One region of the Streptomyces sp. NPDC004134 genome, then DNA from elsewhere that is predicted to be linked to it. Evidence: riboswitches for the same ligand, from Rfam matches in the RefSeq annotation. Region 1 holds a riboswitch; each other region holds the start of a gene.
What was found. Region 1 has a riboswitch for thiamine pyrophosphate ahead of thiO (glycine oxidase ThiO). Riboswitches for the same ligand answer to the same signal wherever they lie in the genome.
Positions count from the first base shown of each region.

Region 2: it holds a riboswitch for thiamine pyrophosphate, as region 1 does, so the genes downstream of both, ACFYVJ_RS20795 (thiamine ABC transporter substrate binding subunit) here and thiO (glycine oxidase ThiO) in region 1, are expected to answer to the same signal.
Region 3: it holds a riboswitch for thiamine pyrophosphate, as region 1 does, so the genes downstream of both, thiC (phosphomethylpyrimidine synthase ThiC) here and thiO (glycine oxidase ThiO) in region 1, are expected to answer to the same signal.

Region 1 is NZ_JBIAMS010000029.1:39,440-49,160, reverse strand. Features, by position in the region: gene pknB (Stk1 family PASTA domain-containing Ser/Thr kinase) at 1-837, opposite strand, end outside; gene ACFYVJ_RS29180 (thiazole synthase) at 982-1,854, opposite strand; gene thiS (sulfur carrier protein ThiS) at 1,860-2,120, opposite strand; gene thiO (glycine oxidase ThiO) at 2,117-3,385, opposite strand; TPP riboswitch at 3,384-3,494, opposite strand; gene ACFYVJ_RS29165 (NAD(P)/FAD-dependent oxidoreductase) at 3,583-4,881, shown strand; gene ACFYVJ_RS29160 (Rv2175c family DNA-binding protein) at 5,003-5,368, shown strand; gene thiE (thiamine phosphate synthase) at 5,443-6,141, shown strand; gene metF (methylenetetrahydrofolate reductase [NAD(P)H]) at 6,233-7,150, shown strand; gene ACFYVJ_RS29145 (hypothetical protein) at 7,191-8,324, shown strand; gene ACFYVJ_RS29140 (phytoene desaturase family protein) at 8,379-9,721, opposite strand, start outside.
Region 2 is NZ_JBIAMS010000016.1:76,128-85,848, forward strand. Features, by position in the region: gene pyrH (UMP kinase) at 1-268, shown strand, start outside; gene frr (ribosome recycling factor) at 367-924, shown strand; gene ACFYVJ_RS20780 (phosphatidate cytidylyltransferase) at 996-1,925, shown strand; gene ACFYVJ_RS20785 (hypothetical protein) at 2,044-2,424, shown strand; gene rlmN (23S rRNA (adenine(2503)-C(2))-methyltransferase RlmN) at 2,465-3,583, shown strand; TPP riboswitch at 3,598-3,708, shown strand; gene ACFYVJ_RS20795 (thiamine ABC transporter substrate binding subunit) at 3,746-4,804, shown strand; gene ACFYVJ_RS20800 (ABC transporter permease) at 4,903-6,507, shown strand; gene ACFYVJ_RS20805 (ABC transporter ATP-binding protein) at 6,507-7,526, shown strand; gene ACFYVJ_RS20810 (ABC transporter permease) at 7,558-8,772, opposite strand; gene ACFYVJ_RS20815 (ABC transporter ATP-binding protein) at 8,769-9,440, opposite strand; gene ACFYVJ_RS20820 (peptidoglycan-binding protein) at 9,437-9,721, opposite strand, start outside.
Region 3 is NZ_JBIAMS010000005.1:248,320-258,040, forward strand. Features, by position in the region: gene ACFYVJ_RS09855 (YibE/F family protein) at 1-1,145, opposite strand, end outside; TPP riboswitch at 1,219-1,350, shown strand; gene thiC (phosphomethylpyrimidine synthase ThiC) at 1,343-3,142, shown strand; gene ACFYVJ_RS09865 (NACHT domain-containing protein) at 3,309-6,365, shown strand; gene ACFYVJ_RS09870 (serine/threonine-protein kinase) at 6,582-8,051, shown strand; gene ACFYVJ_RS09875 (hypothetical protein) at 8,048-8,404, shown strand; gene ACFYVJ_RS09880 (protein kinase) at 8,386-9,721, shown strand, end outside.

The DNA.
Region 1 (9,721 bases):
GTCCAGCTCCTCGTCGGTGAGCTGCGCGCGGGCGCTCCGTACGGCCGACAGCAGCTCCACGGCGTCCGCGGGGCGCGCCTCGCTGCGGCGCGCGGCGGCCCCGGCGACCAGGTCGTCCAACTGCGCGGGCAGCCCGGGGACGACCGCGGACGGCGGCTCGACGTCCTCGTGCAGATGCTGGTAGAGCACGTGCGCGGCGTGCTCGCCGGCGTGCGGCTTGGCGCCGGTGAGCATCTCGTAGAGCATCACGCCGCAGGCGTACACGTCGACCCGGGGGTCGGCGGCGCCGCGCTCGATCTGCTCGGGCGCCAGGTACGACACGCTGCCGAGCACGGCGCCGGTGGAGGCGGTGGTGTTGGTGTTCACGGCGCGGACGAGCCCGAAGTCGGCCACCTTGACCCGGCCGTCGTCGCCGATGAGGACGTTCTCCGGCTTCATGTCGCGGTGCACGAAACCGGCCCGGTGCGCGGCGCCGAGCGCGGCGAGCACGGGCTCCAGGATGTCCAGCGCGGCCCGCGGCTGGAGCGCGCCGCGGTCGTGCAGCACGTCGCGCAGGGTGCAGCCGGGGACGTACTCCATGGCCAGGAAGACGTGCGGGCCGTCGGTGCCCTGGTCGTAGACGCCCACGACGTTCGGGTGGGCGAGGCCGGCGACCGACTTGGCCTCCAGGATGAACCGCTGGACGAAGGAGGCGTCGGCGGCGAGCGACGGGTGCATGACCTTGACGGCGAGCACCCGGTCGAGCCGGGTGTCCAGCGCGCGGTAGACCGTGGCCATGCCGCCGGCGGCGATGCGCGCGTCGACGCGGTAGCGCCCGTCGAGCATCTGCCCGACCATGGGGTCTCCCCACCCTCCCGGCGGATGGGGGGACGGGTCCAGAGTCGTGTCCACGAACCGCAGTCTACGAGGTGAGGGACGCGTTCCCGTCACCGTTGTGCTGCAGTACGTTCCCGATGGCGTGCCGGTACGGGGCCGGGCAGTTCAGGCGAACGCGGGCCGCTCCGGGTCCGGCCCCGGGCCGTCGTCCCGGCCGCTCCCGGGGCCCAGCTCCGCGACGCCCGCCCCCGGGGAGGACGCGCGCGCGAAGTGCCGGCGCGGGATGCGCCCGGCGCGCGCGGCGAGCCGGCCCGCGGCGATCGCGTACCGCATCGCCTCCGCCATCAGCACCGGCTCCTGTGCTCGCGTCACCGCGGACGCCAGCATCACCGCGTCGCAGCCCAGCTCCATCGCCAGGGCCGCGTCGGAGGCGGTGCCCGCGCCGGCGTCGAGGATGACGGGCACCCCGGCGGCCTCGGTGATGAGCTGGAAGTTGTGCGGGTTGCGGATGCCGAGCCCGGAGCCGATGGGGGAGCCCAGCGGCATCACGGCGGCGCAGCCGGCGTCCTCCAGCTTGCGCGCGAGGACGGGGTCGTCGTTGGTGTACGGGAGCACGGTGAAGCCGTCGTCGACGAGTGTCTCGGCGGCGGCCAGCAGCTCGACCGGGTCGGGCAGCAGGGTCCGCTCGTCGGCGATGACCTCCAGCTTCACCCAGTCCGTGCCGAGCGCCTCGCGGGCCAGCCGGGCGGTGAGGACGGCCTCTCCCGCGGTATAGCAGCCGGCGGTGTTCGGCAGCACGCGGATGCCGTGGCGGCGCAGCACGTCGAGCACGGAGCCGTGCACGCCGGGGTCGACGCGGCGCATCGCGACGGTGGTCAGCTCGGTGCCGGAGGCGAGGAGGGCACGCTCCATGGCGTCCAGGCTGCTGGCGCCGCCGGTGCCCATGATGAGGCGGGAGGAGAAGCGGACGCCCGCGATGGTGAGCGGGTCCGCGCCGGTGAGGTCTGCGGGGACGGGGGCGGGGGCGGTGCTGGTCACGGTGGTCAGCCTCCCTGGACCGCGGTGAGGATCTCGACGCGGTCGCCGTCGCCGAGGGTGGTGGTGGGCCAGTCGCCGCGCGGTACGACGTCCTCGTTGACGGCGGCGGCGACGCCGCGGTGCGCGGCGGTGAGGGTGGCGACGAGGGCGTCGAGGGTGAGGCCCGCGGCGATCGGGCGGGGCGTGCCGTTGACGGTGATGGTCGGTGCGCCGGCGGGGGCGCCGGCTCGGGTGCCGGTGCGGGTCCGCGTGGTGTCCTCGGTCATGGGTGCTGCCGCCCTTCGTGCTGCTGGTGCGTACGGCCGAACCGGGTGGCCGCGAACGGGCGGGCCACGTCGGGGAGTTCGCCGCCGGTGAGGACGGCGGCGAGCGCGTCGCCGGTGACGGGGGTGAGGAGCACCCCGTTGCGGTAGTGGCCGGTGGCCAGGTGCAGCCCCGCCAGGGCGGTGGGGCCCAGCAGCGGCGCGTTGTCGGGGGAGCCGGGGCGCAGCCCGGCGCCGGCCTCCACGAGCGGCAGCTCCGTCAGCCCGGGCAGCAGCTCGTGCGCGTCGCGCAGCAGCTCGTACACGCCGCCCGCGGTGACGGTGGTGTCCCAGCCCAGCTCCTCGCTGGTGGCGCCGACGACCAGCTCGCCGCTCTCCCGCGGCACCAGGTACACGCTGCTGCCGCGCACCACGGCCCGTACCGTACGGGACAGGAACGGCGCCCCGGTCTCCGGCATCCGCAGCCGCAGCACCTGCCCCTTCACGGGCCGCACCGGCGGCCGTACCGCCTCCGGCACCCCCGCCAGGCTGCCGCTGCGGCTGCCCGCGGCGAGCACCGTCTGCCCGGCGCCGAGCCGGGTGCCGTCCGCCAGCTCCGCGCCCGCCGCCCGCTCGTCCGCGCCCGCGCCGGCGAGCCGCAGCCGTACCGCGAGGCTGCGGTGGAAGGCGACCCCGGCCCGCTCGCAGGCGGTGACGAGCGCCGCGGTCAGCAGCCGCGGGTCCGTCTGGTGGTCGCCGTCGACGCGCAGCCCGCCGCGTACTCCGGGCGCGAGCATCGGCTCCAGCCGGCGGCACTCGCTGCCGCTGAGCCACTGCGCGGAGAGCCCCAGCCGCTGCTGGAAGCCGTGGAGTTCGCGCAGTTGGGCGCGGTCGTCCGCGTCGAGCGCGACGGAGAGCGCGCCGCAGCGGCGGTAGCCGATGTCCCGGCCGGACGCCTCCGCCAGCTCGGCGGCGAAGTCCGGATAGCGTTCCGCGGCCGCCAGGTTGAGCGCCAGCAGCGCTTCCTCGCCGTAGTGGAGTTCGGTCACGGCGGCGAGCATCCCGGCCGCGACCTGCGCGGCGCCGCCGCCGGGGGCCGGGTCGGCGACGGCGGTGGCCAGCCCGCGGCGGGCCGCCTGCCAGGCGGTGACCAGGCCGATGACGCCGCCGCCGATGACGAGGACGTCGTACGCGGCATCCGCCGTGCGCGGCGCGCCCGTTGGTGCCGCCGCGGGCGCCGCCTGAGGTGTCGTGGTGGGTTCCGTCGGGGGTGTGTCGCGTGGCTGCATGGGCGCGTTCGCCCCTCCCTTCGCCGGCATGACCCGGATCAGGTTCGTACGGTCGGGGGCCGCCAGCCCCCCTCTCAGCCCGGTGCGCCGGGCTCCCGCGAGTCTTCCCGGCCACCCTAACTCCGTACGCCCGGCTGCTGTAAGGGAGCCTCGCGAGCGGGCCCGGCGCGAGCGGCGGCCGACGGGTGCGGCATACAGTGATCGGTGTGACCGACGCAGAACCGGACCGCGGCCCCGCCGGCCGGGCCGCCAGCCGCCCCAGCCGCGCCGCCGACCCCGCCGCGGGCACCGTCGTCGTCGGCGCGGGGATGGCCGGCGTGCAGACCGCCGTCGCGCTGCGCGAGCAGGGGTACACCGGCGCCGTCACGCTCGTCGGCGCGGAGCCGCACGACCCGTACGACCGGCCGCCGCTGTCGAAGGCGGTGCTGCTCGGCAAGGCCGAGGGCTCGGCGTTCGAGGTCGACTTCGCGGAGTACGGCATCGGGCTCCGGCTGGGGCTGCACGCCGACCGGTTGGACACCGCGGGGCGGGTGCTGGAGACGGACGCCGGGCCCGTGCCGTACGGGAACCTGGTGCTCGCCACCGGCGCGGCGCCCGTCCCGCTGCCCGGCGCCCCGGCCGGCGCCACGCCCGGCGTGCACCTGCTGCGCACCCTCGACGACGCGGCGCGGCTGCGCGCCGTGCTGGTGCGGCGCAGCCGGGTCCTGGTGGTCGGCGCCGGCTGGATCGGCGCCGAGCTGACCACCGCGGCGCGCGAGCAGGGCTGCGAGGTGACGGTCGTGGAGGCCGCCGGGCAGCCGCTGGCGGCGGCGCTGCCCGCGGCGGTCGCGGCGCCGATGGCCGCCTGGTACGAGGAGAGCGGTGCCCGGCTGCTCACGGGGCGCCGGGTCGAGCGCGTCGACAGCGACGGCGAGGACGGCCCGGTCGCGGTCGTCCTCGACGACGGTACGGAGCTGACCGCAGACGCCGTCGTCGTCGGCATCGGCGCCCACCCGACCACGGCCTGGCTCGCCGGCTCCGGCGTCGGGCTGGGCGGCGACGGGGCGGTGCGGGCCGACGAGCGGCTGCGTACGAACGTGCCCGGCGTCTGGGCCGTCGGCGACTGTGCGTCCTTCCCCTCCGCGCGCTACGGCGAGCGGCTGCTGATCCACCACTGGGACAACGCGCTGCAGGGCCCGACGACGGTCGCGGCGGACATCGCGGGCGCGCCGGGCGTGGTGTACGACCCGGTACCGTACTTCTGGTCCGAGCAGTTCGGCCGCTTCGTGCAGTACGTCGGCCACCACACGGACCGCGACGAGCTGCTCTGGCGCGGCGACCCGCACGGCTCCTCGTGGTCGGTGTGCTGGCTGCGCGCCGGCCGGCTCATCGCGCTGCTGGCCGTGGGCCGGCCGCGGGACCTCACCCAGGGGCGCAAGCTGATCCACGCCGGCGCCGCGCTGGACCGCGAGCGGGCCGCCGACGCGGCCGTACCGCTGAAATCGGCCGCGCTCTGACACCCCCGGCGCGCCGCGGGCCGTGTCGGCACCCCCGCATCCGGGGATGCTTCGCGGTGATATGCCTCCCTTTGGCGCTGCCCTGTACCGGCAGGCCGTCCGAGATGGCAGGCTGGGGGGTGTGACCGAGATTGATGCGAAGATCGATGCTCTCGTCCCCTCCTGGCTCACCCTCCCCGACATCGCGGAGAACCTCGGCGTCGAGGTGACCCGCGTGCGGCAGTTGGTCAAGGAAGGCCAGTTGATCGCGGTGCGGCGGGGTGAGAACAACGCGCTGCACGTGCCCGCCGAGTTCATCGGCGAGGGGAAGGTCGTCAAGGGCCTCACCGGCACCCTGACGCTGCTCAAGGACGACGGCTTCAGCGACGCGGAGGCGCTGGAGTGGCTGTTCACCCCCGATCCCTCGCTCCCGGGGACTCCCGCGCAGGCGCTGCGCGAGAACCGCGGGACGGAGGTCAAGCGCAGGGCGCAGGCACTGGCTGTGTAACCTCGCGGGGCCGGGCGCGCAGTCGCGGGTCCGGCCCCGCGACCGTACGGGACCGTACGAGGGGGGAGTGCCGCATGACGGCCGGAACCGCCGCCCGCGCCACCGCAGACGCCCGTGCGCGGCTCGGCGCCGCGCAGCTCTACCTGTGCACCGACGCCCGTACGCGCCAGGGCGACCTGCCCGAGTTCCTCGACGCCGTGCTGGCCGCGGGCGTGGACATCGTCCAACTGCGCGAGAAGGGCATGGAGGCCCGCGAGGAACTGGCGCACCTGGAGGTGTTCGCCGACGCCTGCCGCCGGCACGGCCGGCTGCTCGCCGTCAACGACCGCGCCGACGTGGCGCACGCCGCCGGTGCCGGCGTGCTGCACCTGGGCCAGGGCGACCTGCCCGTGCCCGCCGCCCGCGCCCTCCTGGGCGCCGGGCCCGAGGACGTGCTGATCGGCCGCTCCACCCACGCCGAGGCGGAGACCCGCGCCGCGGCCGAGGAGCCCGGCGTCGACTACTTCTGCACCGGCCCGTGCTGGCCCACCCCCACCAAGGCCGGGCGCCCCGCGGCCGGCCTCGGCCTCGTCCGGTACGCGGCGGGGCTCGGCACCGACCGCCCGTGGTTCGCCATCGGCGGAATCGACCTCGGAAACCTCGACGAGGTCCTGGCGGCAGGCGCCCGCCGCGTCGTCGTGGTGCGCGCCCTCACCGCCGCGGAGGACCCCGGAGCTGCGGCGGGCGAGTTCGTACGGCGGCTGCGCGCGGCCCGGAACGGTGACGTCCGGTAGTCGTCCGGGCGGCCCGGGGCGCCGGGTCCAGGCCGGGCAATCGAGCTGGCCGTCTTGGGTCCTGAGGTGACAGGCGGTTAACCTGCCGCGTATGGCCACCGGCATCGCTTCGACCAGGAATGATCGCGCAGTCACTGTTCGTGAACTGCTCGCGTCCGGCAAGCAGTCGTTTTCGTTCGAGTTCGCCGCCCCGAAAACCGACAAGGGCGAGCGGACCCTCTGGAACGCCGTACGGCGCATCGAGGCCGTACGACCGACCTTCGTCTCCGTGACGTACGGCGCCGGCGGCTCGTCCCGCGAGGGCACCGTCCGCGCCACCGAGCGCATCGCCACCGACACCACGCTCACGCCCGTGGCGCACCTCACCGCGGTCGACCACTCCGTCGCAGAACTGCGCAACGTCATCGGCCAGTACGCGGACGCCGGCATCCGCAACATGCTCGCGGTCCGCGGCGATCCGCCCGGCGACCCGACGGGGGAGTGGGTCGCGCACCCGCAGGGGGTGTCGTACGCCGCGGACCTGGTCCGGCTGATCAAGGAGTCGGGCGACTTCTGCGTCGGCGTCGCCGCCTTCCCCGAGCGGCACCCGCGGTCCACGGACTGGGACAGCGACATCCGGCACTTCGTCGACAAGTGCCGCGCGGGCGCGGACTACGCGATCACCCAGATGTTCTTCCACGTCGACGACTACCTGCGGCTGCGCGACCGGGTGGCCGCCGCCGGCTGCACGACGCCGATCATCCCGGAGATCATGCCGGTCACCAACGCCCGCCAGATCCAGCGGTTCGCCGAGCTGAGCGGGGCCACGTTCCCGCCGGAGCTGGCGGATCGGGTTCTCGCGGTCGAGGACGACCGGGCCGCGGTACGCTCCATTGGCATCGAGTACGCCACGGACATGTGCGAGCGGTTGCAGTCCGAGGGAATCCCCGGACTGCACTTCATTACGCTGAACCACTCCACGGCAACGCTGGAGATCTACCAGAACCTCGGGCTGCACCGGCGGTCCTGAGGGCAGGCACCACCAAGCGGGGGCGGAAGAGAGGCACGTGATGGGCGACTTGGCTTGGTTGGCCCTCTATGCCGCGTTCGGCGTGATCTCGCTGTGGCTGCTGTGGGAAGTGCTGATGCAGTACAAGGCCCCGCTGCGCTGGCGCGCGCTGGCCTTCGTCGGCTTCCTCTGCGTGGTGCTCGGCGTGCTCATGCCCTCGGCCGTCGTGATCGGGCTGGGCGTGGTGGCGTTCGGAGTCGGACAGACCAAGGTCACGTTCTCCTACCGCAGCGGCTACTCCGGCGGCTGGGCGGTGAACAGGCGCGGGGAGGACGAGGACTACGACGGCGGCTACGAGGCGCAGGGGTACGACGAGGGCGCGTACGACGCCCGCCAGGCGCCGCCGCCCCCGGAGCACGCCGCCGCCTACCCGGCGTACGCGCCGGAGAGCGCGCCGCCCGCGGCGCAGGAACAGACCTCGCAGTTCTCGCCCTTCGGCGACGACCAGGCCCTCGCGGGCGCCGCCCCCGGGCAGCAGACGTACGCGGGCGGCTATGACGCGTACGGAAACGGAAGCAACGGCGCCGGTTACGACTCCGGCAGCTACGCGGCCACCTCCGCCTACGACTCCGGCGGCTACGCCACCACGTCGGCGTACGACACCGGCAGCCACGCCACGACCTCCGCCTACGACACCGGCAGCCACGCGACCACCTCCGGCTACGAGGCCGGGGGCTACGCCACCAACGGCGCGGGCACGAGCGGCTACGGGCAGGACCAGCAGATATACCCGGACACCGGCGGCTACGGCACGGAGCACCAGTACGCCGCCGGGTACGACGCGGCCGCGCCCGACCCGGGCGCCGGCTACGCGGACCCCTACGGCGGCACCGAGTACGCCGCCCCGGCCCCGCCGCAGTACTACGACTCCACGCAGGGCGGCGGGCAGCAGTACGACACGGGCGGCGCCGGTTACCTCGGCTATGAGCAGCAGCAGCAGTACAGCCAGCAGTACTCCGAGGGCTACGACACCGGCCGGCAGCCGGCGTACGGCCAGGACGGCTACGGGACCGGGACGGCCGGAGACAGCGTCTGGATGCCGCAGCAGCGCGACGCGGACCCGCTCGGCACCGAGGACCCGTACGCGCAGCAGCAGGGCTACCCCGGCTACGAGCAGCAGCAGTACCGCTACTGACCCCGGGCGGTCACCCGCCCCCGACCACCGGTCCAGCGCCCCGCCCGCGCTCCCTCAGCGGGAGCCGCGGAAGTCCGCGCCCTCCATGATCAGCCCGGCGACCAGGGCCCCCGACATCCCGGCGTGCGCGAGACCGCCGCCCGGGTGCGCCCAGCCGCCGACGGCGTAGAGCCCCGGCACGGCCGTGGCGTTCGGCAGCGGCAGATACGCGCCCCCAGCCCCCGCCAGCGCGGGCCCCGGCACCGCGCCGCCCGGGGCGCCCGTCTCGGCGGCGGTGTCCGCGGGCGTACGCACCTCGCGCCACAGGACGCGCTCCGCCAGCCCCGGCACCGCCCGCCCGGCAGCCGCCACCATCAGGTCCGCGAACGCCTCCGCGGCCTTCTCGCCGCCCTCGGACGCCCAGGCCCCGGCGGGGACGACGGCGGTCAGCGTCACGGCCTCGTGCTCCTCGTCCGGGCGCTGCGCGGGGTCGTCGGGGCGCAGCACGGTGACGGTGGGCGCCGGGCCGGTCCCCGGCAGCTCGCCGTCGAAGATCCAGGCGAGTTCGCGCGCGGGTTCCGGGGAGTGCACGACGGTACGGTGCACGGCGTCGCCGTCGCGCGCGCCGCGCAGCGCCAGGCACACGGTCATCCGCGCCGGTACGTCCCGCGCCGCCGAAGGGGTCCGGCCGCCCGCGTACGCGCCGGGCGCCAGCTCCGCCAGCCGGGCCCGCGGCACCCCGGCGATCACCGCGTCGGCATCCGCCCGCCCGCCGCCGGCCAGTTCGACGCCCGCGGCCCGGCCGTCCCCGCCCACCCGGACGGCGGCCACCTCCGCGCCGAACGCGAACTCGATCTTCCGCTCCAGGCAGCGCTCGTACAGCGCGTCCGCCAGCGCCCGCATGCCGCCCCGCACGTACCAGCCGCCGAAGGTCTCCTGCACGTACGGCAGCATCGCCGCGCCCGCCGGGGCGTGCCGCGGGTCGAAGCCGTAGGCCAGCGCGTGCTGCGCGAGCATCGTCCCCAGCATGGGATACGCGCCGAGTTCGCCCGCGCCGACGTCGGCCACGGTGGCGGGCGGGGGGGCCGGGCGGGGGCCGCGCAGGCGGCGCAGCAGCCCGCGCCCCTGGGGCGGCGGGGGCGCGGGGTAGAGGTCGGCGGCCAGCGCGCCGGGGTCCGCGGGCAGGGGCTCCTCGACGAGCGGGCGGCGGGCGGCCTCCCAGACCCGGCGGCCCCGGTCGAGCAGGGCGGTCCACGCCTCGCCCGCGCCCGGTCCCGCGGCGGCGTCGAGTGCCCGTACGACGCCCGCGCGGGAGGCGTTGGGCAAGGTGGCGGCGGTGCCGTCGGGGAAGACATGCCGCTCGGCCGGGTCCACCGGCACGAGGTCCACGCACTTCTCCAGCTTGCGGCGGCCCGTCT
Region 2 (9,721 bases), on a different contig from region 1:
GGCCCTGCTCATGGGCAAGAACGGCGTCGACGGGGTCTACGACGCCGACCCCAAGAAGAACCCGGACGCGGTGAAGTTCGACGCGCTCGGATACGGCGAGGTCATCACCCGTGACCTCAAGGTCGCCGACGCCACGGCCGTCACCCTGTGCCGCGACAACGAACTGCCCATCCTCGTCTTCGAGCTGCTGAAGGAGGGCAACATCGCCCGGGCGGTGCGGGGTGAGAAGATCGGTACGCTCGTGAGCGCGCACGGCAGCCGGGTCTGAGGGATGGACAACGGCCTGCCGGTCGGACACCGTGCAGGCATGGTACGGGCGGACAGGGGCTCTCCCGTTCCGCTCACGGATGAGACCAGGAGCCAGTGGTGATCGAAGAGACCCTCCTCGAAGCCGAGGAGAAGATGGAGAAGGCCGTCGTGGTCGCCAAGGAGGACCTCGCCGCGATCCGCACCGGGCGGGCGCATCCGGCGATGTTCAACAAGATCACGGCGGATTACTACGGGGCCCAGACCCCCATCAACCAACTGGCGTCGTTCTCGGTGCCGGAGCCGCGGATGGCGGTGGTGACCCCGTTCGACAAGAGCGCCCTGCGCAACATCGAGCAGGCGATCCGCGACTCCGACCTCGGCGTCAACCCCTCCAACGACGGCAACATCATCCGGGTGGTCTTCCCGCAGCTCACCGAGGAGCGCCGCAAGGAGTTCATCAAGGTCGCCAGGGCCAAGGGCGAGGACGCGCGGATCGCCATCCGCTCCGTACGCCGCAAGGCCAAGGAGACCATCGACAAGGCCGTCAAGGACGGCGAGATCGGTGAGGACGAGGGCCGCCGCGGCGAGAAGGAGCTCGACGACACCACCCACAAGTACGTGGCCCAGGTCGACGAGCTGCTCAAGCACAAGGAAGCAGAGCTGCTCGAGGTCTGATGAACGACTCCTCCAGGGGGGCCCCGGCGGGTCCCGTGTACGGCGGGGGTGAAAGGGCGCAGACTCCGCGCATGCCCATCGTGTCCGGCGACGCCCCTGCCGACGAACCCTCCCCAGGTCCCTCCGGGGGATCCGGCGCCCCGGACGGTCCTCCCACCCCACCGCCGCCCGCCCCCAAGCGGCGCCGCGGCGGCCGGGACCTCGGCGCCGCCATAGGCGTCGGGCTCGGCCTCGGCGCCATCGTGCTGGCCACGCTGTTCGTCGTGAAAGTGCTCTTCCTCGGCGTCATCGTCATCGCGGTGGCGGTCGGGCTGTGGGAGCTGACGTCGCGGCTGGCGGAGTGCCGCGGCATCCGCACGCCGCTGGTGCCGCTGGTGGCCGGCGGCATCGCCATGGTCATCGCGGGGTACGTGCGCGGCGCCGAGGGCGCCGGGGCAGCCCTCGCGCTCACCGCCCTCGCCGTCCCCGTCTGGCGGCTGACGGGCCCCGCGCAGGACTACCTCCGCGACGTCACCGCCGGCGTCTTCGCCGCGTTCTACGTGCCGTTCCTCGCCGCCTTCGTCGCACTGATGCTCGCCGCGGACGACGACGGGCCGCAGCGGGTGCTGACGTTCCTGATCCTCACGGTGATCAGCGACACCGGCGCGTACGCCGTGGGCTACAAGTTCGGCCGCAACAAGCTCGCCCCGCGCATCAGCCCCGGCAAGACCCGCGAGGGCCTGGGCGGCGCGCTGGCCTTCGCGATGGCGGCGGGCGCGGTGTGCATGGAACTGCTCATCGACGACGGCCGCTGGTGGCAGGGCCTCCTGCTGGGCGCGGCCGCAGCCGCCTCGGCGACGCTCGGCGACCTCGCCGAGTCGATGATCAAACGGGACCTCGGCATCAAGGACATGGGCACGCTGCTCCCCGGCCACGGCGGGATCATGGACCGGCTGGACTCGCTGCTGCCGACGGCGCCGGTGGTGTGGCTGCTGATGGTGATCTTCGTCGGCGCGGGCTGACCGGCCGCCCCGTTCCCCTGGACTCCCGGACGTTTTCGGCGAGGGTCGAAACACCTGTGGGCGGCATCGGCCGGGCGGGCACGGTGGTGGGGATGTCCGCGACCCAAGGGGGAGTTCGATGACGATCACACGTATGACGGCCCGCGCCGCGGCGGTGGCCATGCTGGCGGCCGGTGCCGTGGCGGTGGCCGTCGGCACCGCACCGGCGGGCGACGGCTCCGGCGCACCGGGCGCGGGCGTGGCGCCCCAGGACCGGCGGAGCGACGACATGGCCCTGGCCGCCGAACACGACTGGGGCGTCGCGCCCCTGGGCGACAACGCCGGGTCGCCGGGTGGCGGTGCCGCGCCGAAGGGCGACAGCCACGGGTCGCCCACGGGCGGTCTCGCCCCCACGGGCGACGACCACGGGGCACCGGGTGCCGGTGTGGCACCGCTGGCCGACGGCCACGGGGCGCCGACCAGGGGGCTCTTGTCGACGAATCAGGGCATTTGGGGATGAGGCGGGCGAGGGTGAATCCGTCTGCGACACTGGTACGGCTATGCCGAAGCCAGGAGAGCTCACCTTCGCCGTCCCCCGTGGTGCCAAGAAGCCGCCGCGGCACCTAGCCGACCTCACCCCCGTCGAGCGCCGCGACGCCGTCGCCGAGCTGGGGGAGAAGCCGTTCCGTGCCACGCAGCTCTCGCGCCACTACTTCGCGCGCTACGCGACCGACCCGGCCGGCTGGACCGACGTGCCGGCCGGGTCCCGGGCGAAGCTCGCCGAGGGGCTGCTGCCCGAGCTGATGACCGTCGTACGGCATCTGAGCTGCGACGGCGACACCACCCGCAAGACCCTGTGGCGGCTCTTCGACGGCACGCTGGTCGAGTCGGTGCTCATGCGCTACCCCGACCGCGTCACCATGTGCATCTCCTCGCAGGCCGGCTGCGGCATGAACTGCCCGTTCTGCGCCACCGGCCAGGCCGGGCTCACCCGCAACCTGTCCACCGCCGAGATCGTCCACCAGATCGTCGACGGCATGCGCGCCCTGCGCGACGGCGAGGTTCCCGGGGGCCCGGCGCGGCTGTCGAACATCGTCTTCATGGGCATGGGCGAGCCGCTGGCGAACTACAACCGCGTGCTGTCGGCCGTCCGCCGCCTCACCGACCCCGAGCCCGACGGCCTCGGGCTCTCCCAGCGCGGCATCACCGTCTCCACCGTCGGCCTCGTGCCGGCCATGCTCCGCTTCGCCGACGAGGGCCTGAAGTGCCGGCTCGCCGTCTCCCTGCACGCGCCCGACGACGAGCTGCGCGACACCCTCGTGCCCGTCAACACCCGCTGGCAGGTCCGCGAGGTCCTCGACGCCGCCTGGGAGTACGCCGCGCGCTCCGGCCGCCGCGTCTCCATCGAGTACGCGCTGATCAAGGACATCAACGACCAGGCATGGCGCGCCGACCTCCTCGGCCGCCTCCTCAAGGGCCGCCGCGCGCACGTCAACCTCATCCCGCTCAACCCCACCCCGGGATCCAAGTGGACCGCCTCCCGGCCCGAGGACGAGCGGGCGTTCGTCGCCGCCCTGGAGGCCCACGGCGTGCCCGTGACCGTACGGGACACCCGGGGCCAGGAGATCGAGGGCGCCTGCGGGCAGCTCGCCGCCTCCGCGGCCGACACCACCGCCTGATACCGTTCATACGTACACACCGACAGGGGAGCGCTCGCAGCGCTGAGAGTGCGGCACCGTCAAGGCCGCAGACCCTCGAACCTCGCCCAGGTCATTCTGGGTAGGAAGTTCGGTCGAGACTCTGCTGCTGCCCGGGCTGCCCGCCGCCACGAAAGCAGCCCGATGAAGCGCATCGTCACCACCGCCCTGGCCGCGTCCCTCGCCCTGGGCCTGGCCGCCTGCGGCTCGGACTCCGGCGACGGATCCGGGTCCGGCTCGGGCGACAAGAGCGTCACCCTCGTCACGCACGACTCCTTCGCCGTCTCCGACGACGTACTGAAGGCGTTCGAGAAGCAGTCCGGGTACACGGTCGACATCCTCAAGGGCAAGGACGCCGGCTCCGCCGTCAACCAGGCGGTCCTGTCCAAGGACAACCCCCAGGGCGACGTCTTCTTCGGCATCGACAACACCCTCCTCTCCCGCGGCCTCGACAACGGCATCTTCACGCCGTACGAGGCGAAGGGGCTCGACCGCATACCCGGGGAACTCCAGCTCGACGCGGACGAGCACCGCGTCACCCCCGTCGACTACGGCGACGTGTGCGTCAACTACGACCGCGCGTACTTCGAGGAGAAGAACCTCGACCCGCCGCAGACCTTCGACGACCTCGCCGACCCCCGCTACAAGGACCTCCTCGTCACCGAGAACGCCGCCACCTCCTCCCCGGGCCTGGCCTTCCTCCTCGCCACCGCGGACGCGTACGGCGAAGAGGGCTGGGAGGACTACTGGGGCAAGCTGCGCGACAACGGCGTCGAGGTCGTCGACGGCTGGGAGCAGGCGTACTACGAGCGCTTCTCCGGCGCCGGCAAGGGCGACAAGCCGCTCGTCGTCTCGTACGCTTCCAGCCCGCCCGTGCTCGACATGGAGTCCCAGCCGAAGGAAGCCACCACCGGCGTGTCCACCGGCACCTGCTTCCGCCAGATCGAGTTCGCCGGGCTGCTCGCCAACGCCGGCAACGCCGAAGGCGGCAAGGCCCTCATCGACTTCCTGATCGGCGAGCGGTTCCAGCAGGACATGCCGCTGAACATGTTCGTCCACCCCGTGCGCGAGGACACCGCGCTGCCCGAGGTGTTCACCCGCTACGGCGAGGAGATCGCCGACCCCCACACCCTCGACCCGGCGACCGTCGACGGCAACCGGGAGCAGTGGATCAAGACGTGGACCTCGCTGGTCGTGAAGTGATCCGGGCCGCGGTCCGCGGCAAGGAAGACACGCGACCGGGACCGGCAACGGGCGCGGGCCGCCGCCGGATACGCGGGGCGGCCGGCCGACTCGCGCTCATGGCCGTCCCCGCCGCGTTCCTCGGCGTCTTCTTCGCCTACCCCGTCGGCGCCATCGTCGCCCGCGGCCTGCGCGAGGGCGGCCGCTGGCAGTTCGGCCGCATCCCCGGCGTCCTCGGCGACCCCGACATCCTCGGCGTCCTGTGGTTCACGCTCTGGCAGGCCGCCGCCTCCACCGGGCTCACGCTCGTCCTCGCGCTGCCCGCCGCGTACGTCTTCGCCCGCTTCGACTTCCCCGGCAAGCACCTGCTGCGCGCCCTGGTCACCGTGCCGTTCGTGATGCCCACCGTCGTCGTCGGCTCCGCCTTCCTCGCGCTCACCGGCCGCGGCGGCGTCCTCGACGGCTGGTGGGGCGTACGGCTGGACACCACCGTGTGGGCCATCCTCCTCGCCCACGTCTTCTTCAACTTCGCGGTCGTCGTACGGACCGTCGGCGGCCTGTGGGCCCAGCTCGACCCGCGCCAGGAGGAAGCCGCCCGCGTCCTCGGCGCCGGCCGCCTCGCGGCCTGGCGGCACGTCACCCTGCCCGCGCTCGGGCCCGCCGTCGCCGCCGCGGCCCTCATGGTCTTCCTCTTCACCTTCACCTCCTTCGGCGTCATCCAGATCCTCGGCGGCCCCGCGTACGCCACCCTCGAAGTCGAGATCTACCGCCAGACCGCCGACTTCCTCGACCTGCCCACCGCGGCCGTCCTCTCCCTCCTCCAACTCGCCGCCGTCGCCGCCGTCCTCGCCGTGCACGCCTGGACCGTGCGCCGCCGCGAGACCGCGCTGCGCCTCGTCGCCCCCGAGACCACCGCCCGCCGCCCCCGCGGCGCCGGCGAACGCGCCCTCCTCGGCGGCGTCGTCGCCCTCGTCGCCGTGCTGCTCCTCGCGCCGCTCGCCGTCCTCGTCGAACGCTCCTTCGCCACCCCCGGGGGCCACGGGTTCGGCTTCTACCGCGCGCTCCAGGAGAGCGACGGCACGTTCGCCGTCCCGCCGCTGGAAGCCGTCGGCAACTCCCTCGCCTACGCCGCCGTCGCCACCGTCATCGCCGTCGTCGTCGGCGGCCTCGCCGCGGCCGCCGTCACCCGCCGCGCCGGTCCCCTCGTCCGCGGCTTCGACGCGCTGCTGATGCTGCCGCTGGGCACCTCCGCCGTCACCGTCGGTTTCGGGTTCCTCATCGCCCTCGACAGCCCGCCGCTCGACCTCAGGTCCTCCTGGATGCTCGTGCCGCTCGCGCAGGCGCTGGTCGGCGTCCCCTTCGTCGTACGGACCATGCTGCCCGTGCTGCGCGCCGTCGACGACCGGCTGCGGGAGGCCGCCGCCGTGCTCGGCGCGTCGCCGCTGCGGGCCTGGCGGGAGGTCGATCTGCCGCTGGTGCGGCGGGCGGTGCTCGTCGCGGCCGGCTTCGCGTTCGCGGTCTCCCTCGGCGAGTTCGGGGCGACCGTCTTCATCGCCGGGCCCGACCGGCCGACGCTGCCCGTCGCCGTCGCGCGGCTCCTCGGCCGGGCCGGGGAGACCAACTACGGGCAGGCGATGGCGCTGAGCACCATCCTCATGGCGGTGTGCGCGGTGTCGCTGCTGCTGCTGGAACGGGTCCGCAAGAACCAGGCGGGAGAGTTCTGATGCTCGTACTCGACGACGTCACCGTGCGCTACGGCGCCCGCGCGGCGGTCGACAGAATCGCCCTCGACGTCTCGGACCACGAGATCGTCAGCGTCCTCGGGCCCAGCGGCAGCGGCAAGTCCACGCTGCTGCGGGCGGTGGCCGGGCTGCAGCCCGTCGCCGGCGGGCGGGTGCTGCTCGGCGGGCGGGACCTGGCCGGGGTGCCGGCGCACCGGCGCGGCGTCGGGCTGATGTTCCAGGACCAGCAGTTGTTCCCGCACCGGGACGTGGGCGGGAACGTGTCCTTCGGGCTGCGCATGCACGGGGCCTCGCGGGCGGCGGCCCGGGAGCGGGTGGCGGAACTGCTGTCGCTCGTCGGGCTGCCGGGGGCACAGCGGCGGGCGGTGGGGGCCCTGTCGGGCGGGGAGCAGCAGCGGGTGGCGCTGGCGCGGGCGCTGGCGCCGTCGCCGCACCTGCTGATGCTGGACGAGCCGCTGGGGCAGTTGGACCGCTCGCTGCGCGAACGGCTGGTGGTCGAGCTGCGCGAGCTCTTCGGACGGCTGGGCACGACGGTGCTGGCGGTCACGCACGACCAGGGGGAGGCGTTCGCGCTCTCCGACCGGGTGGTGGTGATGCGGGAGGGCCGCGTGGCGCAGACCGGCACGCCGGTGGAGGTGTGGGAGCGGCCGGCGGACGAGTTCGTGGCGCGGTTCCTGGGGTTTGCCAACGTCGTACGGGGGACGGTGCGCGGCCCGGCGGCGGAGACGCCGTGGGGGCGGGTGGGGCTGGCTGACTCCGGGGTGTCCGGGGAGCGGCCGCTGCTGGTACGCCCGGCGGGGGTGCGGGTGGGCCCCGCGGATACGGGGCTGTCCTGCGCGGTGGTGGGGCGGACGTTCCGGGGGGACCACGTGCTGCTGACGCTGCGGCCGGACGCGGGACCGGAGCTGGAGTCGTCGGTGGCGCTGCGGGGTGCGCCGGAGGTGGGGGACCGGGTGGGGGTGGAGTTCGACCCGTCGGAGGTGGTGGTGCTCGGAGGGTGAGGATCCCCGCACCACCACCCCCCGCGGGGCGCTACGGCGTGGCCAGTGCCGTGGTCGGGGACAGGCGGCTCGCGTGGAGGGCCGGGTAGAGGCCCGCCAGGGCGCCTACCGTCAGGGTGGCCGCCAGGCCGCCCGCCAGGGTCCAGGGCGGGATCACCGGCGGCCACGACTGCGACGCCGCGTACGACGCCGTCACCCCCGCCCCCAGGAGCGCGCCCGCCGCGCCGCCCAGCGCCGACAGCAGCAGCGACTCCGCCAGGAACTGCGTGCGGATGTGGCCCCGGGTGGCGCCCAGGGCGCGGCGCAGGCCGATCTCCGCGCGGCGTTCCAGCACCGAGATGACCATCGTGTTCGCCACCCCCACGCCGCCCACCAGCAGCGCCACCGCGCCCACCCCCAGCAGCAGCCGCGTGAACGCCTCGCCCGCCGCCCGCTTCGCCGCCAGCGCGTCCGACGGGCGCGAGACCTCCACCTCGTTCGGCGCCGCCGGGTTCGCGGTCGCGCCCAGCACCGACTGGACCTCCTCCACCGCCGCGTCCGCCGACCTCGTGTAGACCGTCGTCGCACGGCCGTCGAAGCCCAGCCGGTCCCGCGCCGCCTGCCACCCCACCAGCGCCCCGGTGTCCAGCTCCGGTGCCAGCGGCGCCGGCTCCAGGATCCCCACCACCGTGAACCACTCCCCGCCCACCAGCACCCGCACCTCCGGTGCCGCCCGGCCCACGCCCAGCCGCTCCGCCGACGTCGCGCCCAGCACCACCGCCGGATAGCGCGCCGTCGCCGCGTTCAGCCACGTGCCGGTACGCAGCCGCGCGCCCGTCGCCGCCGGGAGGCCGGTGCGTACCGCGTACGCGGCCAGGCCGCCCGTCTCCGCCTCCGGGATCCGGTCCGTGCGGTAGACGTGCGCGTCCGGGACCCGGCCGATCGCCGACACCGACGCCACCGGGCCGATCCTGGCCACCATGGACTCCGCCCGCGCCGGCAGCTTCGCCTCCCCGCCGCTCATCGTCCGGCCCGGCGAGACCGTCAGCAGGTTCGTGCCGAGCGAGGCGAGCGTACGGTCCAGATCCGCCCGCGAGCTCGACGAGATCCCCACCACCGCCACCATCGCCGCGATCCCGATCGCGATCCCCAGCGCCGACAGCACCGCCCGCAGCGGCCGCGTCCGCAGCCCCACCGCCCCGCCGCGCACCACATCCCCCGGGCGCAGGCCCGCGGGTGGCATCTCCTCGGTCGTTCGCTCCGTCATGTCCCCGCCGCCCCCTCCTGCTCCAGCCTGCCGTCCCGCAACCGCACCTGCCGCGGCAGCGCCGCCGCCAGCTCCCGTTCGTGCGTGATCACCACCACCGTCGTCCCCGCCCCGTTCAGCTCCCGCAGCAGCTCCACCACCCCCGCGCCCGACGCCGTGTCCAGCGCCCCCGTCGGCTCGTCCGCCAGCAGCAGCGGCGGGTCGCCCGCCACCGCGCGGGCCACCGCGACGCGCTGCCGCTCGCCGCCGGACAGCTCGTGCGGCCGGTGCTCCATGCGCTGGCCCAGGCCCACCCGGTGCAGCACCCGCTCCGCACGGCGGCGGCGCTCCGCCGGGCGCAGGCCGGTGTAGAGGAGGCCGTCGGCGACGTTGTCGAGGGCCGACGTGCCGCCCGCGAGGTGGAACTGCTGGAAGACGAAGCCGATCCGGTGGGCGCGCAGCGCGGACAGGCCGGCGTCGGACAGCGCGCCCACGTCGTACCCGGCGATCCGCACCCCGCCCGACGTGGGGCGGTCCAGGGTGCCCAGGACGTGCAGCATCGTCGACTTCCCCGACCCCGAAGGGCCGGTGACGGCGACGAGTTCGCCCGCGGCCACGCGCAGGGAGACCCCGGCCAGCGCGGTGACGCCGCCCGGGTAGGTCTTCGTCACGTTCGTCAGCTCGATCACCGCGGCACGCCCACCTTCGTGCCCGCCGTCAGGCCCGGGCCCGAGACCTCGACCCGGCCGCCGGCGAACAGGCCCGTCTCCACCGGTACGTACCGCGTCGTGCCGTCCGCCACCACCTCCACGCCGAAGCCGCCCTCCGCCAGCGCCAGCAGCGCGGCGACCGGCACCGTCAGCACGTTCTCGCGGCGTCCCGCGGTGAAGTCGACGTGCACGCCCGCCTCGTCGTACGCGGACGCCGCCTTCCGCGCCTCCGCGCCTTTCAGCCTCACGACGACCTCCAC
Region 3 (9,721 bases), on a different contig from region 1:
CGTACGATCTCCTCCGCGACGAACTCGCTCGTCGCCACCGTGCCGACGCCCTGGTCGGCGATCGTGAAGAGCAGCAGCAGCGGCAGCGCCGCCCCCGCGTACGCGAGGACCAGCGTGTTCACCACCGACGCGATGTGATCGCGCCCGATCCGCATCGCGGACGCGTACAGCTTCCGCCACGGCGCCGACGGATCGGCCTGCCGCAGCTCCCACACCGCGGACGCCTGCGTCACCGTCACGTCGTCGAGCACCCCGAGCGAGCCGATCAGCACCCCCGCGAGCAGGAGCCCGCTCATGTCGATGTCCGGGTACTGGGTGTGGATGAGGCCCGTGAAGTCGTCGGTGTTCCCGGTCAGTTTCGACCAGCCGATGAACAGCGAGCCCAGCAGCCCGATCAGCAGCAGCGACGCGAGTGTGCCGAGTGCGGCCACCGACGTACGCACGTTGAAGCCGTGACACAGATAGAGCGCGATCAGCATGATGGCGCTGCCCCCGACCACCGCCACCACCAGCGGGTTCGACCCGTCGAGGATCGCCGGCAGGATGAACAGGATCAGGATCGCGAAGCTCACCGCCAGCGCCGCGAGCGCCGCCAGCCCGCGCAGCCGCCCCACGACGACCACCGCGACCGCGAACAGCAGCGCCAGCGCCGTCATCGGCACGGTGCGCACCACGTCCGAGACGGCGTACTGCAGCTCGCGCGGCGCCTTCGGCGAGTAGGAGACGACGAGTTCCTGCCCCACCTCGTACCGCCGGGACGCGTCGGGCGCGACGATCTCCGTGAAGGTCCGCCCGGCGTGCTTGCCCGACGTCACCTCGATCGTCGCCTGCTCGCACACCGCGTCCTGGTCGGGCCGCGGCTCGTCGGTGCCGCCACCGCCGCCCGGCGGCCCCTGCTCCTGGATCTGCGCGCCCACGTCCGCGCACTTCACTTCCTCGACCTTCGTGACCTTCGCCCGCTGCCGCTCCTGGTCGAAGCCGATGCCGCTGCGTTCGCCCGCCGGTTCACTCCCCGGCCACAGCGCGATCAGCCCGGCGAGCACCGCGAGCGCGAACGGGACGAGCACCGCGGCGATCACCCTGCGCAGCCGGTGCGAGGCGGGCGGGGCGGGGGCGCCGTGGTGGTGGCTGTGCGAATGTGTCACGGCCAGATCATCGCAGGAGTGCTCCGGGGCCCTCTTTCGTACCGGTGCGTGCAGCGGTTAGCGTGGTCGGCGAACTGCACACCGCGGGAGCTCGGAGCACCGGGCTGAGAGGGCGCTGACGGATCCGGATCCGGACCGAGGCTGCGCCGACCGCCGAACCTGTTACCGGGTAATGCCGGCGTAGGGAGTGGGTCTCCATGACCGTTTCGGATGCACGTACGCCCGCCACCGGGGACTCCGCGGAATCTGCGGAAGCCACCGCGATCGGCTGGCACAAGGACCACATCGAGCACCCCGCGCGGCCCGACATCAGGGTCCCGGTGCGGCGCGTGCACCTCACGAACGGCGACGACGTGACGCTGTACGACACGTCCGGGCCGTACACCGACCCGACCACCGACACCGACGTACGCCGCGGGCTCACCCCGCTGCGCGACAACTGGATCATCGCCCGCGGCGACACCGAGGAGTACCCGGGCCGTCCGCCCCGCCCCGAGGACGACGGCCTCAAGCACACCTCGCCCCGCGGCGGCCTGCGCAACCTCGACGCCGTCTTCCCCGGCCGCCCGCGCCAGCCGCGGCGCGCCCGCGGCGGCGCCGTGACGCAACTCGCGTACGCCAGACGCGGGGAGATCACCGCCGAGATGGAGTTCGTCGCGCTGCGCGAGCGCGTCGAGCCCGCCTTCGTACGCGACGAGATCGCGGCCGGCCGCGCCGTGCTCCCCGCGAACGTCAACCACCCCGAGTCAGAACCGATGATCATCGGGAAGAACTTCCTGGTGAAGGTGAACGCCAACATCGGCAACTCGGCCGTCACCTCCTCCATCGAGGAGGAGGTGGAGAAGATGACGTGGGCCACCCGCTGGGGCGCCGACACGGTCATGGACCTGTCCACCGGCCGCAACATCCACACCACCCGCGAGTGGATCCTGCGCAACTCCCCCGTGCCCATCGGCACCGTGCCGCTCTACCAGGCGCTGGAGAAGGTCGACGGCCGCGCCGAGGAACTGAGCTGGGACGTCTACAAGGACACCGTCCTCGAACAGTGCGAGCAGGGCGTCGACTACATGACCGTCCACGCCGGCGTCCTGCTGCGCTACGTCCCGCTCACCGCCCGCCGCAAGACGGGCATCGTCTCCCGCGGCGGCTCCATCATGGCCGCCTGGTGCCTGGCCCACCACCGGGAGTCGTTCCTCTACACCCACTTCGACGAGCTGTGCGAGATCCTCGCCGCGTACGACGTGACGTTCTCCCTCGGCGACGGCCTGCGGCCCGGCTCGATCGCCGACGCCAACGACGAGGCGCAGTTCGCCGAGCTGCGCACGCTCGGCGAACTCAACCGGATCGCGAAGTCCCACGGCGTGCAGACCATGATCGAGGGCCCGGGACACGTCCCGATGCACAAGATCAAGGAGAACGTCGACCTCCAGCAGGAGATCTGCGAAGAGGCCCCGTTCTACACCCTCGGCCCTCTGGCCACCGACATCGCGCCCGCCTACGACCACATCACCTCCGGCATCGGCGCGGCGATGATCGCCTGGTGGGGCACGGCGATGCTCTGCTACGTCACCCCGAAGGAACACCTGGGCCTCCCGGACCGCGACGACGTCAAGACCGGCGTCATCACGTACAAGATCGCCGCCCACGCCGCGGACCTCGCCAAGGGCCACCCGGGCGCCCAGGACTGGGACGACGCCCTGTCGGACGCCCGCTTCGAGTTCCGCTGGGAGGACCAGTTCAACCTGGCCCTGGACCCGGACACGGCCCGCGAGTTCCACGACGCGACCCTCCCGGCGGAGCCGGCGAAGACGGCGCACTTCTGCTCGATGTGCGGCCCGAAGTTCTGCTCGATGAAGATCAGCAGAAGCATCACGGAACGCTTCGGCTCGGACGACCAGGCGGAGTTGACGGCGGAGGAGATCGAACGGGGCATGCTGGAGAAGTCCAGGGAGTTCGCGGACGCGGGCAACCGCGTCTACCTGCCGTTGACCGACTGAGCCCGATGGCGGGAGGGGCAGGAGCCGTGCTCCTGCCCCTCCCGCCGGCATGGGCCCGAGGAGCGGACCGGCAAGCCGGCCCCGGTACGGTGAAAACCGGCGCCGATCCCGGTGGACGACAGGGCCTTCCGCCCGTGCGAACGAGCACATGCTTAGGAGTGTCAGCATGGAGGTGACCGCCGGGACCCTGGCAGCCAAGGCTGCCGGACCAGTGGCTGCTCGCTTGGTCAGCAAGCTCTTCACCGCTCCCGCGGGAGCAGGGTTGGTGGACAACCCCGTACGCATCGCGGGCAGGCTCACCTTCAAGGGGGAGAAGCGAACCCTCGCGGAGAAGGACATCCAAAGGCTTGTCAGTACGCTGGTGAAGCGCACGGTCGAGTCCATGCCGCGCGAAGTGTCGTCTGCCGTGACCGGAGAGCAGGACGCGGTGGCGGATCGCCTCACCCGAACTCTTCTCGTGCTGGGTGAGATCGATATGGACGACGTTCAGGCGGTGCAGCTCGGCTACGAGCAGTTCGCCGCAGAGCTGCGGCGCGCCGCCCCCCGCGCGGCCCTCAGTCTGTCCGCTTCCGGTGAAGCGATGTACGAGTCGCTGCTCGAACTGTCCTGCCTGCACATCCTCCAGTTCTTCTCCCAGCGCTCGTCGTTCATTCAGAGGACGCAGCTAGAGCAGTTCCGGGCCATAGCTGCACAAGCCCGTCAGATCGACCTGCTGCTGGATCGCATCCCCAGCCGGGATCGCGCAGACGTGAGCTTCGAGAGAGATTACGCAGAGGCCGTCAGAGCAGACCACGGGAAGGTGAGGATCTTCGGCCTCGACCTGGGCAGGGCGCACGGGCGCGGGTGGAACCTCGACACCGCGTATCTGACTCTGGAGGCTACTTCTTCCCGGGAGTCCGACGCAGGTGACCCGGAGATCCTGGCCGGCGAGCACGGACCCTCATCAGCGTCTCGGCACGACCGCCGGGAGCGGATAGATCAGTTGCTCGCCGACAAGTCCCGCATCCTGTTGCGCGGCCAGGCGGGCGCAGGGAAGTCGACACTGATCCAGTGGCTTGCTGTCGGTGCGGCAACCGGGTCCTTCGCAGAGGAGCTGTCTGCCCTCAACCACCGAGTCCCCTTCGTGCTACGGCTGCGCAAGATGTCTCGGCAGGGAATTCTGCAGCCACGCCCTTCTCAGTTCCTTGAGGTGGACGATTGCCTCAGAGCCGATAGTCAGCCGGACGGCTGGGCGGATCGCGTCCTTCGTGCCGGGCGGGCCCTGCTGCTCGTCGACGGCTTGGACGAGATCCCGCCGTTCGAGCGTGACGAGGCGAAGGAGTGGATGGCCCGCCTGCTGGAACTGTATCCGCGGACGCTGACGTTGGTGACGGTTCGGCCCTCTGCTGTCCCTGTCGGCTGGCTTGACGAATGGAATTTCGAGGAACTGTCCCTGTGCTCGATGAATGCAGAGGACAGGGAATTGTTCGTGGAGCGCTGGCATCGTGCTGCGCAGACCGTATCCGAAACCGACGGTACAGCCCTCGAGGCGGCGCGTGAGCGCCAGGAACTGACTCGCTTACGAGACGCTCTGCTACGCACCCTCGGTACTTCTCCCGACCTCTCCGCCCTGGCCGACAGCCCACTGCTGTGCGGAATGATATGCGCCCTCCACCGCGAGTGGGACGGCACCTTGCCGAAAAGGCGGATGGACGTCTACCGGGCCGCTCTCAGCATGCTTTTGGTGCGGCGGGACCAGCAGCGCCGGGTGGGGGCTTCCGAAGGCATGCGGCTGGCCGAGGAGGAGCAGCTCGCCATGCTGCAGCGCATAGCCTCCTGGCTCGTCCTGAACGGGCGGGTGGAAGGAGAGAAGAGCCACGCCGAGGGGCAGATGGCTCGACTGCTGCCCACGCTGCCCGAAGTCGAGCGGCAGTGCACGCCGCAGGATGCGTTCAACCACCTGCTGAACAGGACCGGCCTGCTGCGCGAGACCAGCGTGGATACCTTCGACTTCATCCACCGGACGTTTCAGGACTACCTGGCCGCCAAGGAGTTCAAAGAGGAGCGCAACTTCGGGCTACTCAGCAGCAAGGCAGGTGACGATCAATGGGCGGACGTCATCCGGATGGCGGTGGGACACTGCGATCCGAACGACCGCTCGCAACTGATGAAGGAGATCCTCGACCGCGGCGACAGCGTCGAGGAGGCCGAAGAAAAACGGCGAATCCATCTTCTGCTGGGCTCCTGCCTGCCGTATGCCTCCCGCCTGGACGGTGAGGTACGCAAGGCTGTTCTGAGCCGAGTGGGGAAGTCGTTGCCGCCTCGAGCGCAGGAATGGCTGCAATATGCCATGGTGGGGGAGCAGATCCTTCCCGAACTGCGCAAGTTCGCAGCCGAGCATACCGACTGGGGCTGGCTGCCGAGTACCGCCGTGCAGGCGGCGGGTAGCGACTCGCTGCCGCTGCTGAGGGACCTGATGTCGGTCTGCTCCTCTCGAATGCGCACCCGTATCGCCCACCAATGGCACAACTTCGATACGGCAACTTTCGCCTCGGAAATCCTTTCAGGCCGGGACCTTTCCTCTGTGCAGGTCGATGTCGGTAATGTGGAGCAGCTTGCCGAGATCCCCTCTCTCGGGCCCGTAGAAACCCTTATCTGCAATTCTTCCATCCCGCAGCGGGAGCTTTCTTCTCATCTGCTGCGTTCGCGCGTATCCTGGCTCGTGCTTGGCGACAATCAGGTGGTAAGCGATATTTCCTTCCTTGGCGACATGCCCGATCTTTGTTCGGTTACGATATTCGGATGCCCGCGCGTCGGTGACCTGTCGCCCTTGGCCGGTATCGGGCTTGGTAGCCTCTACCTCGATAGGCTGGGCGCAGAGGTCGACTGCGGTACCGTGATGGGCATTGCCCGGGGGATTGACCAGTTGCGAAACCTGGGTATGCAGATGCCCTCTCTCCGTGGATTGACGGGCATGTCGCCGATTCCGCAGGTCGAGCAGCTTCTTCTTTACGGTGTGCGGTCATACGAGGACGTCGGTCTCATTCTGCAGGCTTTTCCTGCAATTACTCGTTTGTTTATCCAACTCAAGGATCCCTGTGATCCCCTGGATCTCAGTCCGCTTGCGGTTCGGCCCGAATTGGACCTCGACATTCCGTCTGCCGGAACTGCAGGGATCGAAGTGCTCGGCCGGGAGAACTTTCCGGACGCACGGCTGTCGCTTGATCCTCCGGACGCATCGTAGGCATTCCGATCGCGGCGCCGTCGTCATACGGGGAGACGGTGTAGCACTCCGCGAGCGCGGTCGAGGCGTTGGCGGCACGGACTTCACCGGCGGAAGCCGCTCTCGTAGCGGGTGGCGGCCTGGTGTGACGATCCCTTGCCGCGGTCTCGGTTCGTGTCATGGCCGCGACTACACTTTCTCTCTTGCGAACGTGACCAGGGGGAGGGCCCGTTGGCCGTGGAGGGGGAGACGCCGGGCGGGTCCGCCGCGGGCGAGGGTGCGGACATCCGGCCCCTTCAGGAGGACGATCCGGCGGCGCTCGGCCCGTACACGCTGCTGGGGCGGCTCGCCACCGGCGGGATGGGGCGCGTCTTCCTCGCACGTTCCGCAGGCGACGGCTCCCTGGCCGCCGTCAAGACCCTGCTCGCCGAAGGCGAGATCGACGCCATCGTCCGGCGGCGCTTCGCGCGCGAAGTGAAGGTCGCCCGGCGGGCCGACGGCGTACGCACCGCGCGCGTCCTCGACGCCGACCCGGACGCGCCCTGGCCCTGGATGGCGACCGAGTACGTGCCCGCCCCCTCGGTGGCGGAACTCGTACGCCGTGCCGGGCCGCTGGCCGGGACCGGGGCCCGGTGGGTGACGCGGGGCGCGCTGGAGTCGCTGGCGGAGCTGCACCGGCAGGGCATCGTGCACCGGGACGTCAAACCGCAGAACCTGCTGCTCGAACTCGCCGGCCCCTGCCTCATCGACTTCGGTATCTCGCACGCCGCCGACCTGACCCGCACCCAGCTCACCCTGGGCACCGTCGCCTTCACCTCCCCCGAGCAGGCCGTCGGCGAACCGTCCACCGCGGCCTCCGACGTCTACTCCCTCGGCGCCACCCTCTTCCACCTCGCCGTCGGCCGCCCGCCCTATCCGGCGGACACCGAGATGCTGCTGCTGCTCACCTACGTGGCCGAGGGCCGGACCGACCTGGCCGGGTTACCGGACGAACTCGCCCCGGTGGTCCGCGCCTGCCTCGCGCTCTCCCCCGCCGACCGGCCGCGGACCAGGGAGCTGCTGGACCTCTTCACCTTCGAGCTGGCCGAGTTCCCGACGGTGCCGGACGCGAGCGGGTGGCTGCCGGCACCGTGGGCGCGGCTGATCCAGGGGTACGCGCGACAGGCGCGGACACTGGCGGCGGACCCGCGGGTGCTGCGGGAAGGCGGTGAGGGCCCGGAGTGGCCGGGGCCCGAGGGCGGGGGCCGGGCGCGCCGCAACTGCCGCCGGAGACGGTGCGGGAGGAGACCGTGCGGGGTGAGACCGTACGGGAGCCGGCGGGTACGGTGCCGGAGGCGACGGCCGTACGGGAAGCGCACCACCCCGGACCGCAGCCGGAGCCGGAGGCGCGGCGCGTTGCAGGTGGCGCGGGGGACGCACACGACGTGCCGGACGGGGAATCCGACGGGCCCGGCCGGGGCGCGCGGGTCTTCGTCCGCTCCGTGCAGGCACTCATGGCCTCACTCCTCCTGCTGCTCGCAGGCGTCGGCGCGTACAGCTACTACCGGTCCGAGCAGTCGCGCGAACCCGACGCCACGGACCGCGCGTTCGCCGACGTGGCGCCGGGCGAGTGCGTGCGTACCGGCCTGGACCCGGCGCGAGGCTGGACCGCCGAGGCTCCCGAGACCGCCGCCTGCGGCACGGGACCCGACGCGCCCTGGAAGGTGACCGCGACGGAGGACGGCGGCCTCGTCCAACGCTGCATGGGCACCGACGCGGCGGTGGCGTGGAGCCGGCAGAGCGACGCGGGTGTCGTCAGCATCTGCCTGGAGCGGCGGTTCACCGAGGGTGAGTGCGTGATCGGGGCCGCACCGCAGGACGGGTCCCTTCTCGACGTCACTCCCCTCACCGACGACGCGGTCTTCGCCACCACCGTCGGATGCGCCGACACCGTCCCGGAGGGCCGCGCGGTCCTGCGGGTACTGGCGCAGGTCCAGGGCGAGGACCGGTGCCCCGGGACGACGCAGGTGCGGTACCTCTTCACCGAACGGGGGCGGACGCTGTGCCTGACCTCGGCGTGACCCCCGGCCCGCTGCACCGGGCCGACCCGCGGCACCTCGGCCCGTACCGGCTCGTCGCCCGGCTCTCCGCGGGCGGCATGGGCCGCGTCTACCTCGCCGTCGAGACCGCCACCGGCGAACTGGCCGCCGTCAAGACCCTGCTGGCGGAGGGCGAGGCCGACGACGCGGACCGGGCACGGTTCGCCCGCGAGGTCGGCGTGGCACGCCGGGTGGCCGGGCGGCACACCGTGCGGGTACGTGCCGCCGACCCGGGGGCCCCGCGGCCGTGGCTGGCGACGGACTATGTATCGGCGCCCTCCCTCGGCGAACTCACCGCGCGCGGCGGTCCCGCCGACCCCGCCACGGTCGCCCGGCTCGCCGCCGACTGCGCGGCAGCCCTCCAGGCGCTGCACGACGTCGGCGTCGTGCACCGCGACCTGAAGCCGCAGAACGTGCTGCTGCCCGCCGACGGCATCCAGGTCATCGACTTCGGCATCTCGCACGCCACCGACCTGACGCGTACCCGGCTGACCCTCGGCACCCTCGCGTACATCGCCCCGGAACAGGCGCGCGGCGAGCCAGCGACCCCGGCGTGCGACGTCTACGCGCTCGGCGCCACGCTCTGCACCCTGGCCACCGGCCGGCCGCCGTGCCCGGACACCGGCGATCCGGTCCGGCTGCTGGCGCTCGTCGCGCGCGGCGCGGTGGACCTCGGCGCGGTGCCGGAGCCGCTGCTCGGCCTCGTGCGGCCCTGCCTGGCGCTCGACCCGGCGGCCCGGCCGGGCCCGGAGGCGCTGCGGGCGCTGGCGGAGGAGGCGGGCGCGGCCGCCGGTGCCCCCGGCTCGTCGTGGTCCGGCATGCCGGACCGGTGGGCGGGGATCGTGCTGGCGTACCAGCGGCAGGGACGGGAGCTGACGGAACGGTACGGGGCCGGGGATACGCGCGCGGCGCCGCCGCCGGGGGCGGGCGTTTCCGCTCCGGTGGCGACAGGGGGGCCCGTACGGGAGAAGCCGGCAGCGCGGGAGCCCACGCCGGAGGCGGCGGCCGTGGATCCCGGTGCCGCCGGAGACGGTGCCCGGGCCCCGCACCCGCAACCCGCCGGGCCCGCCGCGGCCTTGGAACCGGATCCCGGCCCGGGTCCCTGGCCGGGTCCCTGGCCGCGTCCCGGGCCGGATTCCGGGCTCCAGCCCCGTGCCGCGCGGCGCTTCGCGGGGCTGACGCCGCGGGGATGGCGGGCCGCCGGCAGCCTGGTCGGCAACTGCGCCGGGCTCGGCTTCCTCGTCCTCGGCCTCCTGGCCGTACTCGCCACGATCATCGCGATCGTGGTCGCCCTCGCCG